Regions from separate parts of the Ensifer sp. ENS11 genome, predicted to be linked through region 2. Evidence: riboswitches for the same ligand, from Rfam matches in the RefSeq annotation. Region 2 holds a riboswitch; each other region holds the start of a gene.

Region 1 (4,689 bases), on a different contig from region 2:
CATCCTGACGCTTTCGACGCCCGGCTCGCGCATGTCCGGCTCGGGTTTCCTCGGCTACGGCACCACCTGCGGCGCCATCGAGACCTTCTCGCGCATTCTCGCCGGCGAACTCGGCAGCCATGGCATCCGCGTCATCTGCCTGCGGCCGGATGCCATTCCCGAGGCACTGCCAGCTTCGCATGCGCGCGCCGTCTTTCAAGGGTTTGCCGACCGGTTCGATACCACTGTGGAGGAGATGCTCGACGGTCGGGCAAAGTCCGGCACATTGCTCGGCCGTTTCCCGAGGCTCGACGAGGTCGCCGACTATGCCGCCTTCGTCGCCTCGGACCGGGCGGGCGCCATGACCGGCGCGATCGCCAACCTCACCTGCGGCTCGCTGGTTGATTGAAATGAACGACCGGCGGACCTTCACAGGGTCGCGTCGGTCGTTCTCTTCAGCTGCGCGCAAAACCCAGAATGAACAGCGCCAGAGCGCCGATCGAGGAAATCGTGCGCACATGGTTCCACCAGACCCAGTCGGTCAGGTAGTGCTGCTGCCAGATTTCGGTGGCAGCCTGCCCAGACGTGGCAGCCGCCAGCGCATCGTTCATCGGCACGTTGAAGATAATGGTGACGATCAGCACGCCGGCGACGTAGGCGATGCCGCCGGCCGCCAGCAGCAGGCTGCCGTTACCGCCCCAGATGAAGGCCGCGACGACCAGCGCGAGCCCCAGAAGCGCCGTGCCCATGAAGGTACTGAGGAACAGCGGATTCTGGATCACCACGTTGATGGCGTTCATCGCCGCGATCCCCTGCTCCGCCGGCAGCCGCGACAAAGCCTGCATGATGCAGACCGAGAAGATGAAGAACAGCCCGGCCATCAGGCCGGAGCCGATTGCGGCGGCAAACGCCAGAGCGGGGATCAGCGGGATCATGCGGCGATACTCCAGACACCAGTTGCAGCGGTCTCCCGGGCATAGTCGGCGAAGTCGCGCGGTTTGCGCCCAAGCACGCGCTCGACATCGGACGTCACTTGCGAATTGCGCCCGTCGAGCACCGACGTGAAGAGATAGCGGATGAGTTCGACATAGTCATCAGGCAATCCGTCGGCCCGCAACTGCACCGTGAAGTCGGCAACCGGCACGGACTGATAGCCGATCCGGCGGTTGGCAGCCGTCGCGATCTCGGCCACGGCCTGGGCAAAGGTCATCAGCCGCGGGCCTGTCAGCTCATAGACCTTGCCGACATGCCCCTCGTCCAGAAGGGCTGCAACTGCCACGTCGGCGATGTCGTCGGTGCTGATGAAGGGTTCGGTGATCTCATCCGGCGGCAGGAACACCGATCCGCTGCGAACGGAATCGGTCAAAAAATCCTCGCTGAAATTCTCGAAGAACCAGCTTGCCCGGATGATCGTCCAGTCGGCGCCGGAGGCCTGCAGTTCGCGCTCGGCCGCTTCCGCCTCGTCCTCGCCGCGCCCCGACAGAAGCACCAGCCGCTTGATGCCCGAGCGAACGGCAAGCCTCGAGAATTTGCGGATGGTTTCGACGGCGCCCGGCACCGCCAGATCCGGCTGGTAGCTGATATAGATGCGCTCGACATTTTCAAGCACGGGCGCCCAGGTCGCCTCATCCGTCCAGTCGAAGGAAGGCGATGCCGAACGGGCGCCGATGCGCACCGCGATACCCCGCTCCTCAAGGCGGGCCGCCACCCGCCGCCCCGTCTTGCCCGTACCGCCCAGAACCAGTGTGAGTTTGTCAGTCATCGCTTCCTCCTGAGGTTGATTGCAAAACATGAGCATCTCTCACATTTGCAAATGTGATAAATCCTCGTATTTTAGGAGTCAAGTCAAAATGTGAGCATTACTCATGATTCCCGATGCAAGCCCTTCCACAATCCCCGCTGACGACGAGCCGGCGCTGCGCCGCACGCCCAGCCAGAAGCGCAGCCGCGAGCGCGTCGAGCACATCCTTTCCTGCGCCACGGCGATCATCCAGGAGAAGGGCAGCGACGCCATGCGCATGAGCGAAGTCGCTGAAAAGGCTGGAATCTCGATCGGCTCCCTCTACCAGTACTTCCCCGACAAGGCGGCGATCGTGCGCACGCTGGCCGAGCGCTACAATGCGGTCTGCAATGAATGCATCGGGGCCGAGCTTGCCAAGGTGACGTCGATCTCGGAACTGCGTGACGCCTTCTCCATGCTGTTCGACATCTATTACGATATGTTCCTGGCCGAGCCTGTGATGCGCGACATCTGGTCAGCGATGCAGGCCGACAAGGCGCTGCGCGAGATCGACCTTTTGCAAAGCCGTGCCGGCGGCCAGCTTCTGGCCGACGTCTGGGCTCGGTTTGCGCCCGACACGCCGCGCGAAACGATCGACAGCGCCGCCTTTTTGATCATGCATCTCGGCGATTGCACGATGCGGCTTGCGGTCTCCGTCACCAGAGCAGAGGGCGACCAGATCGTCGAAGCCTATAAACGCATGATCCTTCGTGATTTTGTCGCGGATGGACCGGGCGGCGGCGCAAGTCTAATTGACATCTCCGGGGTGCGATCCTAATCATCGTGGATCGATTGGTTCCCGCAACGCGAACGCGTTTCGGGAGTAAACGGGAACGTGACGGATGGACCCATGCTGGGCATTCAAATCACGGCCGACCCCGCGACTGTAGAGCGACGTGAATGCGCCGTTCCGGAGCGATCCGGAAGAAGCCACTGGAGACAAGACCGCGAGAGGGCGGCCCTTGCTCTGGGAAGGCGAGGCAAATCCAGGGTGATCTCACCCGACGTCCTGAGCCAGGAAACCTGCCAGTCGATGCGGGCATAGGGCCCAAACCGGGAAAGATCCCGACGCCATCACGGAGGTTGTCATGGCTACATCTACAGTTTCGAGCATTCCGCTCTCCCTCAGCGATCGTCTGACCGCAGGTATCATCGCGCTCCTCATCGGCGGCTTCCTCGTCTTCGGCGCAGGCCTGGCGAACTCGGCCGTGCTGCACGATACCGCGCACGACACCCGCCACTCCTATGGCTTCCCCTGCCACTAAGCGATGTTCCGGGACGCGACTTGCGTTCCGCATCGACATAGCTGCGGACAAAAACGCTTCCGGCAGACAGCCGGACGCGTTTGCTCGCGTCTGATGCAGATTGAAGATCTGCCGGACGGAGCCGTTCGCATATTTGCCAGTGGGACACGGCGCTGCCTGCCAGATGCATGGCGCGCCGATATCGAGGGATATCGAAAATGATTGTCAGAACGCTTCTGGCCGCGATCGTGGCTGGATTGATTGCCGGTGTCTTCATGACCGGCGCCCAGGAACTGCGCGTCGTACCGCTGATCCTGCACGCGGAAGAATTCGAAGGCGAGGCACCGGCCGCCGGCGAACAACCAGCCGTTCAGCCGGGAACGGCCGATCCGGCCGCAGCAAACCACGACCAGCATTCGTCGCTGAAGGCGGTTTCGCCGATTGGCGCTTTGCTTGACGCCCTGTCGCCGATCACGCCTGCCTACGCCCATGAGGGCGAACACGAGGAAGGCGGCATCATGTTCGGCATGAGCCGCTTTTCCGGCACGCTGATCGCCAATCTGGTGACCGGCTCCGGCTTCGCGCTGCTGCTCGCCGGCGTCAGCCTCGTCATCGGCTACCCGATCACGCTCAGGAACGGCGCGCTCTGGGGCGCCTGCGGCTGGCTTGCCGTGCACATGCTGCCGGCAATCGGTCTGCCGCCGGAACTGCCGGGCTTCCCGGCCGCGGAACTCGGCGACCGCCAGGTCTGGTGGGGTGCAACCGTGCTGTTGTCTGCCGCCGGTCTCTATCTGCTGGTCTTGCGGCAAGAGATCGCCGCCAAGATCATCGGCCTCGTGCTGATCGCGGCACCGCATGTCTATGGCGCGCCGCAACCGTCGGACATCTCCAGCAATGTGCCGGCCGTGCTCGGCGCTGAATTCGCCGTGGCAGCCCTTGCCACCACGCTCGCGTTCTGGATTGTTCTCGGCGTCGTGTCGGGCTTCATCAACGATCGTTTCGCCAAGGCGTAACAGACCGGCCAGATTTCGCCATCAACCCGGAGCCCCTGATATCGCCGATATCAGGGGCTTTGTCGTCGAGATGTCTCAGCGCGCCTGCAATGCCAGCAGATGCGCCTGCAACCGCGCGCGGCGGTCGTCCGGCGCCAGCATCACGCAACTGTCGCAGAAGCTGCCACCTTCCGTTCGATAATAGAGACAGCAGCCGCCGCGCAGGCGATAGGTGCGCGACAGCGCATGATTGCCGCCGATCTCGATCACGATGTCCTCGTAACGGAGCTTGTCGGAAAATAGCGACGTACCCGCGCGCTTGACGATCGCCAGCGCCCTCGCCATCGCGGTCTCCTCGTCGCCGAGGACGCGGCCGATCTCCAGGAACCCACCGGCAAGCGAATCCGCCGCAAGCCGCCATTGCGCGCCCGAGGACAGGCCGGTGCGACGCTTCAACATGACGACGATCGGCGCCAGATGCGCAGCGAAGGTTTCGCCGAAGACGTCCGCAGTCGCCGGGGCATGATCCCCGGCTGCGGGCAAGGCAAGGCTGAAATGAAACCGCTTGGCCGCGACAAGCCGTTCGCCATAGGCCCGCGAAAATTCTTCGAAGCGAAGGCCGCGAACGGCTGCCACGATGCCCCCACCGAGATAGAGGCCGCCAAGCGCGAGCGTGAGCTGGTTGCTGTAAAAG
Region 2 (4,689 bases):
CATCGGTTACATCGCAGATCAGCATCGTGATCCCGTCCGGGGTATCGGGCATCGGCTTTCGGCTGGTACCGAAGACACGGTAGCCATCGTGCCGCAGCGCTCGTGCTGTCACCAACCCAATGCCTGAGGAAGCGCCCGTGACCAGGGCAATGCCGCGTTCTGTCTTGCTCATCGGCTTGTGCTTTCATTTTATCATGGAATATCGCTGAACATTCAGTTACTATTAAATTAGTAGTTAGTCACTATCAAAAAGATACTAACATGAAAAATCTGTCGAGCCAGCCATGCCTGATCGCCAGGAGCCTTGCGCTTGTGGGGGATGCCTGGAGCATGCTGATCATGCGAGATGCCCATGCGGGCCTGACCCGCTTCGATGATTTCCGCAAAAGTCTTGGTATCGCGCCGACGATGCTGACGGGGCGGCTTTCAGCGCTGACGGAGGAGGGGCTGCTGGAGAAACGCCGCTATTCCGATCGTCCGCCACGAGACGAATATGTCCTGACCGAAGCTGGCCAAGACTTCCTGCCGGTTCTGTTTGCCATCGGCGCGTGGGGACGCAAGCATCGCGGCGGGGGCGAGGTAACCCGGTTCTTCGACGCCGAGACCGGAACGGAGATCGATCCCGTCACCATCGACCGGGCGACCGGCGCTCCAGTCGGGACACGTCCCATTCGTATCGCCGCACCGGAATGAGGCACCCCAGGCAGATGAAGTATCGCCTGACAACGCCTCTTGAAATCGCTTCCAGCACAGAGTTGCCGGTCCGTTGGTCGAGCAATGTCTTATGACCGTCGCCGGCAAACGCTGATGCCAGATTAATAGGTCCGGTTGACAGTCGCGATCGATCGTCCTGATGGCGTGAGAAGTGCTCTGCCAATGTGCGTCGCAGGCATCATTCGTTAGCTTGTGTTGTATTATGATATTACATAACAGATGAATATGAAAATATGCCGCATGTTGATATGCCAATGCCGCACCTTTGCGGTAAACGTCGGAAGCTGCTGGAACAATGACGGCCCGACTGCTTAGGTGGCAACGCCTTCCAGCGTCATGATCCGCGTCTTGGCGCAGCGCTCTCGGATCGCCTTGAGGCGTTGATACGCCGGCGAGTTGTACCACTCGAGCAAGGAGTGCATGTCCGGGAACTCGACAATGACGAGCCGGTGCGGCTCCCAGTCTCCCTCGAGCACCCGGGTAGCGCCACCGCGCCCCAAATATCGGCCACCATAGCGCGCCTCCGTTGCCGGCACTTCCCGTATGTATTCTTCAAAGGCCGCGGCATCGGTGACCTCGACATCCGCAATCAGATAGGCGGCCATGGCAGATCTCCTTTTCCACACAGGCGCCATCGAAGGATACGCCCGTTGGTCGGTGCGGGCGAGTTGGTCAACATATTTTTGTGTTGAATAATGTTATGTTATCACATAACAAATGCGCATGAAAAAATGCGACATGTTGATAGGCCAAGGCCGTGCTGTCGCGGCGGTTGTCACCTCCGCCGAAGTGTGCGACGAAGGCTTTGATGGTGCTGCAACCGCGACAATGCGGAAGCGGCTGAAAAGGGAACACGGAGCGGACGACCCAAATGGGGCCGAAACCGTGGCTGCCCCCGCAACTGTGAGCGGAAAGCGCATTCACACCATGTCACTGGCGATCAGCCGGGAAGACGTGGATGCGCCGCGACCCGCGAGCCAGGAGACCTGCCATCGAACCGATCAACCACAACGGACGGGGTGTTCCGATGGAAAAGAACTGGTTTTTGCGCGACGGTCATCCGTCATCATGCCGCGTTGCCACATTCTCTCCGGACCAATCCGGAGGAGAAGAGACATGGCCAATCCGGTTTCCCGACAGCACACGATAACGGTCTGCACCGATTGCCGTTTCACCGGCGGCCCATGCCGTCCGGGAGCGGATCTGATCCAGCGGCTGAACCGCAGTATTGCCGCGCTCGGCGAGCCGCTCGACCGGGATTTCTCCATTACTGGGACGGTCTGCATGGCCGCGTGTACCAGGCCTTGCACCATCGCTTTCCAGGCAACCGGCAAGGCGACCTACCTCTTTGGCGATATCTCGCCCGAGGAGGATATCGATGATCTCGTCTCGTTCGCGACCACCTATGCCGGAAGGGGCGATGGCATGACGCGGGCGGCCGAGAGGCCGCGCGGGCTCAACGGCAAGACGCTGGCGCGCATCCCGGCAGCGATGCTGGTCTCCGAAGACATCGGCTGGCATTTCCAATGATGGCGCGGGGAGGGACGAGCCGATGAGCTGCACCGCGACAGGGGCCGGGCTTCGGGTCCACGCCCTGGATTGGGGACCGCGCCCGGACCTGCGGCTGGTCCGCGAGATCGACTTTGCCATTGCGCCCGGCAGCCGGCTTGCCATTCTCGGGCCGAACGGTGCCGGCAAGACCTCGCTGCTGCGCTGCCTCTATCGCTCGGCCCAGCCGATAGCGGGCGCAATCGAGGTCGATGGCGTCGACATCTGGGCGATGACGGCGCGCGAGGCGGCAAAGATCATTGCCGTCGTGCTGCAGGAAATGCCGAGCGACTTTCCCTTCAGCGTGCGCGACGTGGTGATGATGGGCCGCATCCCCCGGCGTGAGGGCATGAGCGGCTGGACCGCGAGGGACCGCGAGACGGTTGCGCACGCGCTCGAGCATCTCGATCTCACCCACCTTGCCGGGCGGCAATTCGCGACGCTTTCGGGCGGCGAGAAGCAGCGGGTGCTGATCGCCCGGGCGCTTGCCCAGCAGCCGCGCATCATCATTCTCGACGAGCCGACAAACCATCTCGATATCCGCCACCAGCTCGAAATTCTCGAGTTGTTGCAGACGCTGCAGCTGACGATCGTCACCACGCTGCACGACATCAACCTGGCAGCCGAGTTCGCGACCGATGTGGCGATCCTGACGGAGGGACGCATGACGGCCTTCGGCCCGCCCGAAGACGTGCTCAACCCACAAGCGCTTTCCGCCGCCTTCGGCGTCACCGCCACTGCCCACAACAATGCCGTTTCGAGCGGCGCACGCTTTTCCTTTTCACTTGCTCGACAGGAACTGATTTCATGAAGACCTTCATTGCCCATTCCGCCTTTGCCCTGCTGGTTCTGGCGGCAACGCCGGCGCTCGCCTATCCCGTGACCGTCAAGAGCTGCAACCGCGAGGTGACCTTCGATTCAGCACCGAAGCGCGCCGTTTCCAACGACGTCAACCTCACTGAAATGATGCTGGCTCTGAAATTGCAGGACCGCATGGTCGGCTATACCGGCGTATCCGGCTGGAAGACGCTGGACGAAAAGCTGCGCGAAGGCGTCAAGGCGCTGCCGGAGCTTTCGGAAAAATATCCGACCAAGGAAGTGCTGCTCAATGCCGACGCCGACTTCTACTTCGCCGGCTGGAACTACGGCATGAAGGTCGGGGGCGAGGTGACGCCGGAAACGCTCGAACCCTTCAAGATCAACGTCTATGAGCTGACCGAATCCTGCATTCACGTCATGGCCAAGGGCAAGCCTGTCATGGACGACATGTTCGTCGATATCCTCAATCTCGGCCGCATCTTCGGCGTCGAGGATCGGGCGCAGGCGCTGGTCGACGGTTATCGCCGCGATCTCGACAAGATCACTGCAGACACCGGCGGCATCGAACGCCCGACCCGCGTCTTCGTCTATGATTCCGGCGAGGAGAAGCCGTTCACGTCAGGCCGGTTCGGTATCCCGACGGCAATGATCGAGGCGGCGGGCGGCGTCAACGTCATGGACGACATCGAGAAGAGCTGGACCGAGATTTCCTGGGAGCCGGTGATCGACAAGAACCCTGAGGTGGTGGTGATCGTCAACTATGGCGAGGTCACCGCCGAGCAGAAGATCGCCTTCATGAAGAGCAACCCCGCCTTCAAGAACATCGATGCCGTCAGGAATGACCGCTTCGTCGTGCTCGATTATGTCGAGGCGACACCGGGTCCACGCAACATCGATGCCATTGCGCGCCTTGCCAGGGCCTTTCACGGGCAGGCGATGTAACCGAGGCGGCCTGCGGGAGCATGCCGTTTCGCATGCTCCCGCCTTTCCATTCCAATAATTGACCAGGGACGGACTGTGAAAACCACGACCGCCATTCTCGCGGCGCTGCTGTTGCTGTGCCTGACGATCACTGCCGCCGTCTCATGGGGTTCAGCGCCCATCCCGGTCTCGACCGTCTGGTCGATCATCGCCTCGAAGCTGTCGCCCGGCAGCGTCGACGTCGTCTGGTCGGCGGGGCGCGAAAGCATTGTCTGGGACGTGCGCCTGCCGCGTGTCGTGCTTGCCGGGCTGGTTGGAGCCGGGCTGGCCTTGACCGGCGCCGTGCTGCAGGCGGTTACCCGCAATCCGCTTGCCGATCCGCATCTGCTCGGTGTGTCCTCCGGCGGCGCGCTCGGCGCGATCATCGCGCTACTGCACACCGGACTCATTCTCGGCCTTGCCACGGTGCCGCTGTTTGCCTTTGCCGGCGCGCTGGCTGCGACCGCACTTGTTGCGCTCGTGACAAGGGTGCTCGGCACCAATGCCGACCGGCTGGTGCTATCAGGCGTGGCCGTTGCCTTCACCTTGACGTCTGTCGGCAACCTGATGATTTTCCTCGGGGATCCAAGGGCGGTGCATACGGTGATTTTCTGGATGCTCGGCGGTCTCGGGCTCGCGCAATGGCCG
Region 3 (4,689 bases), on a different contig from region 2:
CCTGCACTTCCGTGCCGGACAGCGCCATCTGACGAAGGCGGATGTAGTAGATCGTCTTGATGCCCTTCTTCCAGGCATGGATCTGCGCGCGGTTGATGTCGCGGGTCGTTGCCGTGTCCTTGAAGAACAAGGTCAGCGAAAGCCCCTGGTCGACATGCTGGGTCGCAGCCGCATAGGTGTCGATGATCTTCTCCGGACCGATCTCATAGGCATCCTGGTAGTAGTCGAGATTGTCGTTGGTCATGAAGGCCGCGGGATAATAGACGCGGCCGATCTTGCCTTCCTTGCGGATCTCGATCTTCGAGACGATCGGGTGGATCGAGGAGGTCGAATGGTTGATATAGGAGATTGAGCCGGTCGGCGGCACCGCCTGCAGGTTCTGGTTGTAGAGGCCGGATGTCATCACCGCCTGCTTGAGTTCCAGCCAGTCTTCCTGCGTCGGGATATCGATGCCTGCGGTTTCGAACAGTTCGCGCACCCGCTCGGTCGCCGGCTTCCATTCCTGTTCGGTGTACTTGTCGAAATAGTCGCCCGAGGCGTATTTCGAGTTCTCGAAGCCCTTGAAGCTCGACCCGCGTTCGACGGCGATGCGGTTGGAGGCGCGGATGGCGTGGTAGGTCACCGTGTAGAAGTAGATGTTGGTGAAATCGACGCCTTCGTCCGAACCGTAATAGACCCGTTCGCGGGCGAGATAGCCGTGCAGGTTCATCTGGCCGAGGCCGATCGCATGGCTGTCGTCATTGCCCTTCTCGACGGAGGGAACCGAGGCGATATGGCTCATGTCGGAGACCGCGGTCAGCGCCCGGATCGATGTCTCGATCGTCTTGCCGAAATCGGACGAATCCATCGCGGCGGCGATATTCAGCGAGCCGAGATTGCAGGAGATGTCCTTGCCCAGGTGCTTGTAGGACAGGTCGTCATTGTACTCGCTGGCTTCGCTGACCTGGAGGATTTCTGAGCAGAGGTTGCTCATGGTGATGCGGCCGGCGATCGGGTTGGCGCGGTTCACCGTGTCTTCGAACATGATGTAGGGATAGCCCGACTCGAACTGGATTTCGGCCAGCACCTGGAAGAACTCGCGCGCCTTGATCTTCTTCTTGCGGATCCGGCTGTCGGCGACCATTTCCCGATATTTTTCCGTGACCGAGATGTCGGTGAAGGCAACGCCGTAGACGCGCTCCACGTCATAGGGCGAGAACAGGTACATGTCCTCGTTGTTCTTGGCGAGTTCGAAGGTGATGTCGGGAACGACGACGCCCAGCGACAGCGTCTTGATACGGATCTTCTCGTCGGCGTTCTCCCGCTTGGTGTCGAGGAAACGCATGATGTCGGGGTGGTGGGCGTTGAGATAGACGGCGCCGGCACCCTGGCGGGCGCCAAGCTGGTTGGCGTAGGAGAACGAATCCTCCAGCAGCTTCATCACGGGAATGATGCCGGACGACTGGTTTTCGATCTGCTTGATCGGGGCGCCGGCCTCGCGGATGTTGGTAAGCGACAGCGCCACGCCGCCGCCGCGCTTCGACAATTGTAGCGCCGAATTAATGCCGCGCGCGATCGATTCCATGTTGTCCTCGACCCTCAGCAGAAAGCAGGAGACGAGCTCGCCGCGCTGCTTTTTGCCGGCGTTGAGGAAGGTCGGGGTCGCCGGTTGGAAGCGACCGGAGATGATCTCGTCGACCATGTCGCGCGCCAGCGCCTCGTCGCCGCGCGCCAGCGTCAGCGCCACCATGCAGACCCGGTCCTCGTAGCGCTCGAGGTAGCGCTTCCCGTCGAAGGTCTTCAGCGTGTAGCTGGTGTAATATTTGAAGGCGCCGAGAAAGGTCGGGAAACGGAACTTCTTGTCATAGGCGTGATCGAACAGGTCGCGCACGAAGTTGAACGAATACTGGTCGAGAACCTCCTGCTCGTAGTAGCCCTCGGTGACGAGGTAATCGAGTTTTTCGCGCAGGTTATGGAAGAACACGGTGTTCTGGTTGACGTGCTGCAGGAAGTACTGCTTTGCCGCCAACCGGTCCTTGTCGAGCTGGATCCGGCCGTCCTCGTCATAGAGGTTCAGCATGGCGTTCAGCGCGTGGTAATCGAGCGCCGATTCCGTCGCCTTCAAGGGGCGTTCGAGTGTTGAGACGTCCAAAATCGTTCCATCCCGTTTTTGACATTGGCGACGTCCTCATCGGTTCCCAACAGTTCGAACCGGTAGAGATAGGGCACCTGGCACTTGGCCGAGATCACGTCGCCGGCGATCCCGTAGGTCGCGCCGAAATTGCTGTTGCCCGCGGCAATCACGCCGCGGATGTGGGAGCGGTTGTCCGCATCGTTGAGAAAGCGGATCACCTGTTTGGGCACGGCGCCCCGGCCGTCGTCGCCGCAATAGGTCGGGACGACGAGCACATAGGGTTCGTGCACGTCGAGCGGCGCGTCGGCCGCGCTGACGGGAATGCGTCTGGCGCGCAGGCCGAGCTTGCCGACGAAGCGATGGGTGTTTTCCGAGCGGGTGGAAAAATAGACGATCAGCCCCATCGCGCCGTACCTCGGCTTCAGGACAGTGCGCTGATCTTGTCGGGGCGGAAGCCTGCCCAGTGCTCCGGACCGGCGATGACGACGGGAACCTGCATGTAGCCAAGGCCCTTGACCGTCTCGAACGCGTCCTGGTCGACCGAAATGTCGATCACCTCGTAATTGACGCCCTGGCGGTCGAGCGCGCGATAGGTTGCGGTGCACTGGACGCAGGCGGGCTTGCTGTAGACGGTGACGTTCATTTCTTCCTCGTTTGGTCGGCTGGATCTGGGCATGAAAAGGCATGCGGATACGCACAAGCGATCCGGCGAAATGCAGGACTGGCAGGATGACCGCTTGCTCGGGTCGAGAAGACCCGGGCGCGGTTGTTCGTCAGATTCGCGGCTTCCCGCGCCTCTTCATTGGCGAATGATAGGAATTCGATGACGCGGACATGACTTCACCCCGAAGTTGAAGACGGCGCTTCCGGGGAGACGTCGAGACGATCAGGCAGGTTTCATCCTGCCCCATGCACACCTCTGACCTCTCCGGACACCCCGCCCGTGGACGTTTATCGATCGAGGCAGGTCTCCTGGCTCACGGGTCGGTGCTTCTGTCCGGACCTTCCCGATGCATCATGCTTCAGTGGCCGAATGCTGGACAGTTGCTCGCCGTTTACAGTTGCGGGGGCAGCCACGGCTTAGCCAAGCGAAATCGCTACGACGGCACCGTATTCCCATCTTCGCTCCCAATCCTTGCGAATCGGGAGAACCTCGAACACTAGATATAGTATATGTCGGGAAAATTGCGTCAATAGGTTCCATGTCGAAGCCACCTGGGAGGCGGACAATATTTTTTCGGGTGTGGATAGCGGGGAGTAAACGACAAGTGTCGGCGAAGCCTGTGGATGGAGAGCCGTCATTGACAGCTCTGCTGAAATCCTCAAGCCGCGAAGGCGGGAACAGGACGATTGTCCCCGTCGACTGCCACCATGATGAAGGCGCCATGGGCAGTCAGGGTCTGTTTCGCTCCCGTCAAATCCTCTGACCACAATTCGACATCGACCGTCGTCGAGCTCCGTCCGGTGCGCACAATCCTGGCGACAAGCTCGATGATCGAGCCAACGGTGATCCGGTGCTTGAAATCGATGCGCTGGCAGGAGGCGAGCACTGTCGTCTTGCGGCTCGCCCGTGTCGCCGCGCCGAAGGCGGCCTTGGTCATCTGCGCCAGCGCGTCGCCGCCAAACATGGCGCCGAAGCTGTTGGCCTGATCCGGAAAGACGATATCGACCATGCGCACGGCATCGTCTTTTGGCGCTCCGATCGCATCGGTGTCGAGAGAAGGCAACGACCAGCCGGCGCCCTTGCCCTCCGGCATCGCGACCATGGTGAACTGGCCGCGGGCGCACAGATCGCGGGTGCCGGCCGTCAGATCTTCCGCGATCATATCGACTTCGACGACCATCGAACGCCGCCCGACCCGGATCGGGCGGCCGCTGCAGCTGACGATATGGCCGATGTGGGCGGGGCCGCGGAAGTCGACGCGATCGCAGGAGGCGGTGACGAAGGGAACGCGGCCGTGGCGCGTGGCGACGATGAAGGCGGTCCGGTCCATGAGTGCGAGGCCCGCACGGCCGAAGAGCGTGCCGTGGTGATTGGTGTCGCCGGGAAAGACGATGTCGATCAAGGTGGCGGGCGCCGGGGTTTCCCCCGGCGCCTTCTCGATATTGCTATCGTCCGTCATGCGTTTGCGGCCTCTTGCCGGCCGGCAGTGAAGGATTGGCGCAGCGTTTGCGCCGCCGCGACCATGTTGACGAGCGCCGGGCGAACTTCCTCCCACCGCCTTGTTTTCAGCCCACAATCCGGATTGACCCAGATCTGCGCCGGCGTCAGACCGTCGGTCGCCTGTTCGATCAGATGCACCATCTCGTTGACAGTGGGTACCCGCGGCGAGTGGATGTCGTAGACGCCGGGGCCGATCTCGTTCGGATAGGCCTGATCGATAAAGGCGCCGAGCAGCTCCATCTTCGAGCGCGAGGTTTCGATGGAGATGACATCGGCATCCATTGCCGCAATCGCCGCCATGATGTCGTTGAACTCCGAGTAGCACATGTGGGTGTGGATCTGGGTTTCGTCACCGACGCCGGAGGCGCTGATGCGGAAGCACTCGACCGCCCAGTCGAGATAGGCCTTTCGA

Evidence for each region. A riboswitch is a leader RNA that binds a small molecule or an ion and turns the genes downstream of it on or off. The one in region 2 is predicted to bind cobalamin.
Region 1: linked by a shared signal. The riboswitch ahead of IB264_RS13435 (CbtB-domain containing protein) and the one ahead of IB264_RS09440 (DUF1636 domain-containing protein) in region 2 are both predicted to bind cobalamin.
Region 3: linked by a shared signal. The riboswitch ahead of nrdH (glutaredoxin-like protein NrdH) and the one ahead of IB264_RS09440 (DUF1636 domain-containing protein) in region 2 are both predicted to bind cobalamin.

What each region holds. Positions count from the first base shown of each region.
Region 1 covers NZ_JACVAN010000006.1:19,132-23,820, reverse strand. Annotated here, with positions in the region: gene IB264_RS13455 (SDR family NAD(P)-dependent oxidoreductase) at 1-388, shown strand, start outside; gene IB264_RS13450 (DUF1772 domain-containing protein) at 435-914, opposite strand; gene IB264_RS13445 (NAD(P)H-binding protein) at 911-1,741, opposite strand; gene IB264_RS13440 (TetR/AcrR family transcriptional regulator) at 1,845-2,537, shown strand; cobalamin riboswitch at 2,536-2,805, shown strand; gene IB264_RS13435 (CbtB-domain containing protein) at 2,848-3,024, shown strand; gene IB264_RS13430 (CbtA family protein) at 3,222-4,016, shown strand; gene IB264_RS13425 ((2Fe-2S)-binding protein) at 4,092-4,689, opposite strand, start outside.
Region 2 covers NZ_JACVAN010000004.1:35,923-40,611, forward strand. Annotated here, with positions in the region: gene IB264_RS09425 (oxidoreductase) at 1-172, opposite strand, end outside; partial or broken gene IB264_RS09430 (winged helix-turn-helix transcriptional regulator) at 262-736, shown strand; gene IB264_RS09435 (DUF1330 domain-containing protein) at 1,026-1,319, opposite strand; cobalamin riboswitch at 1,507-1,723, shown strand; gene IB264_RS09440 (DUF1636 domain-containing protein) at 1,831-2,244, shown strand; gene IB264_RS09445 (ABC transporter ATP-binding protein) at 2,267-3,073, shown strand; gene IB264_RS09450 (ABC transporter substrate-binding protein) at 3,070-4,023, shown strand; gene IB264_RS09455 (iron ABC transporter permease) at 4,099-4,689, shown strand, end outside.
Region 3 covers NZ_JACVAN010000003.1:294,595-299,283, forward strand. Annotated here, with positions in the region: gene nrdE (class 1b ribonucleoside-diphosphate reductase subunit alpha) at 1-2,131, opposite strand, end outside; gene nrdI (class Ib ribonucleoside-diphosphate reductase assembly flavoprotein NrdI) at 2,101-2,517, opposite strand; gene nrdH (glutaredoxin-like protein NrdH) at 2,535-2,756, opposite strand; cobalamin riboswitch at 3,058-3,284, opposite strand; gene IB264_RS08435 (acyl-CoA thioesterase) at 3,436-4,236, opposite strand; gene metE (5-methyltetrahydropteroyltriglutamate--homocysteine S-methyltransferase) at 4,233-4,689, opposite strand, start outside.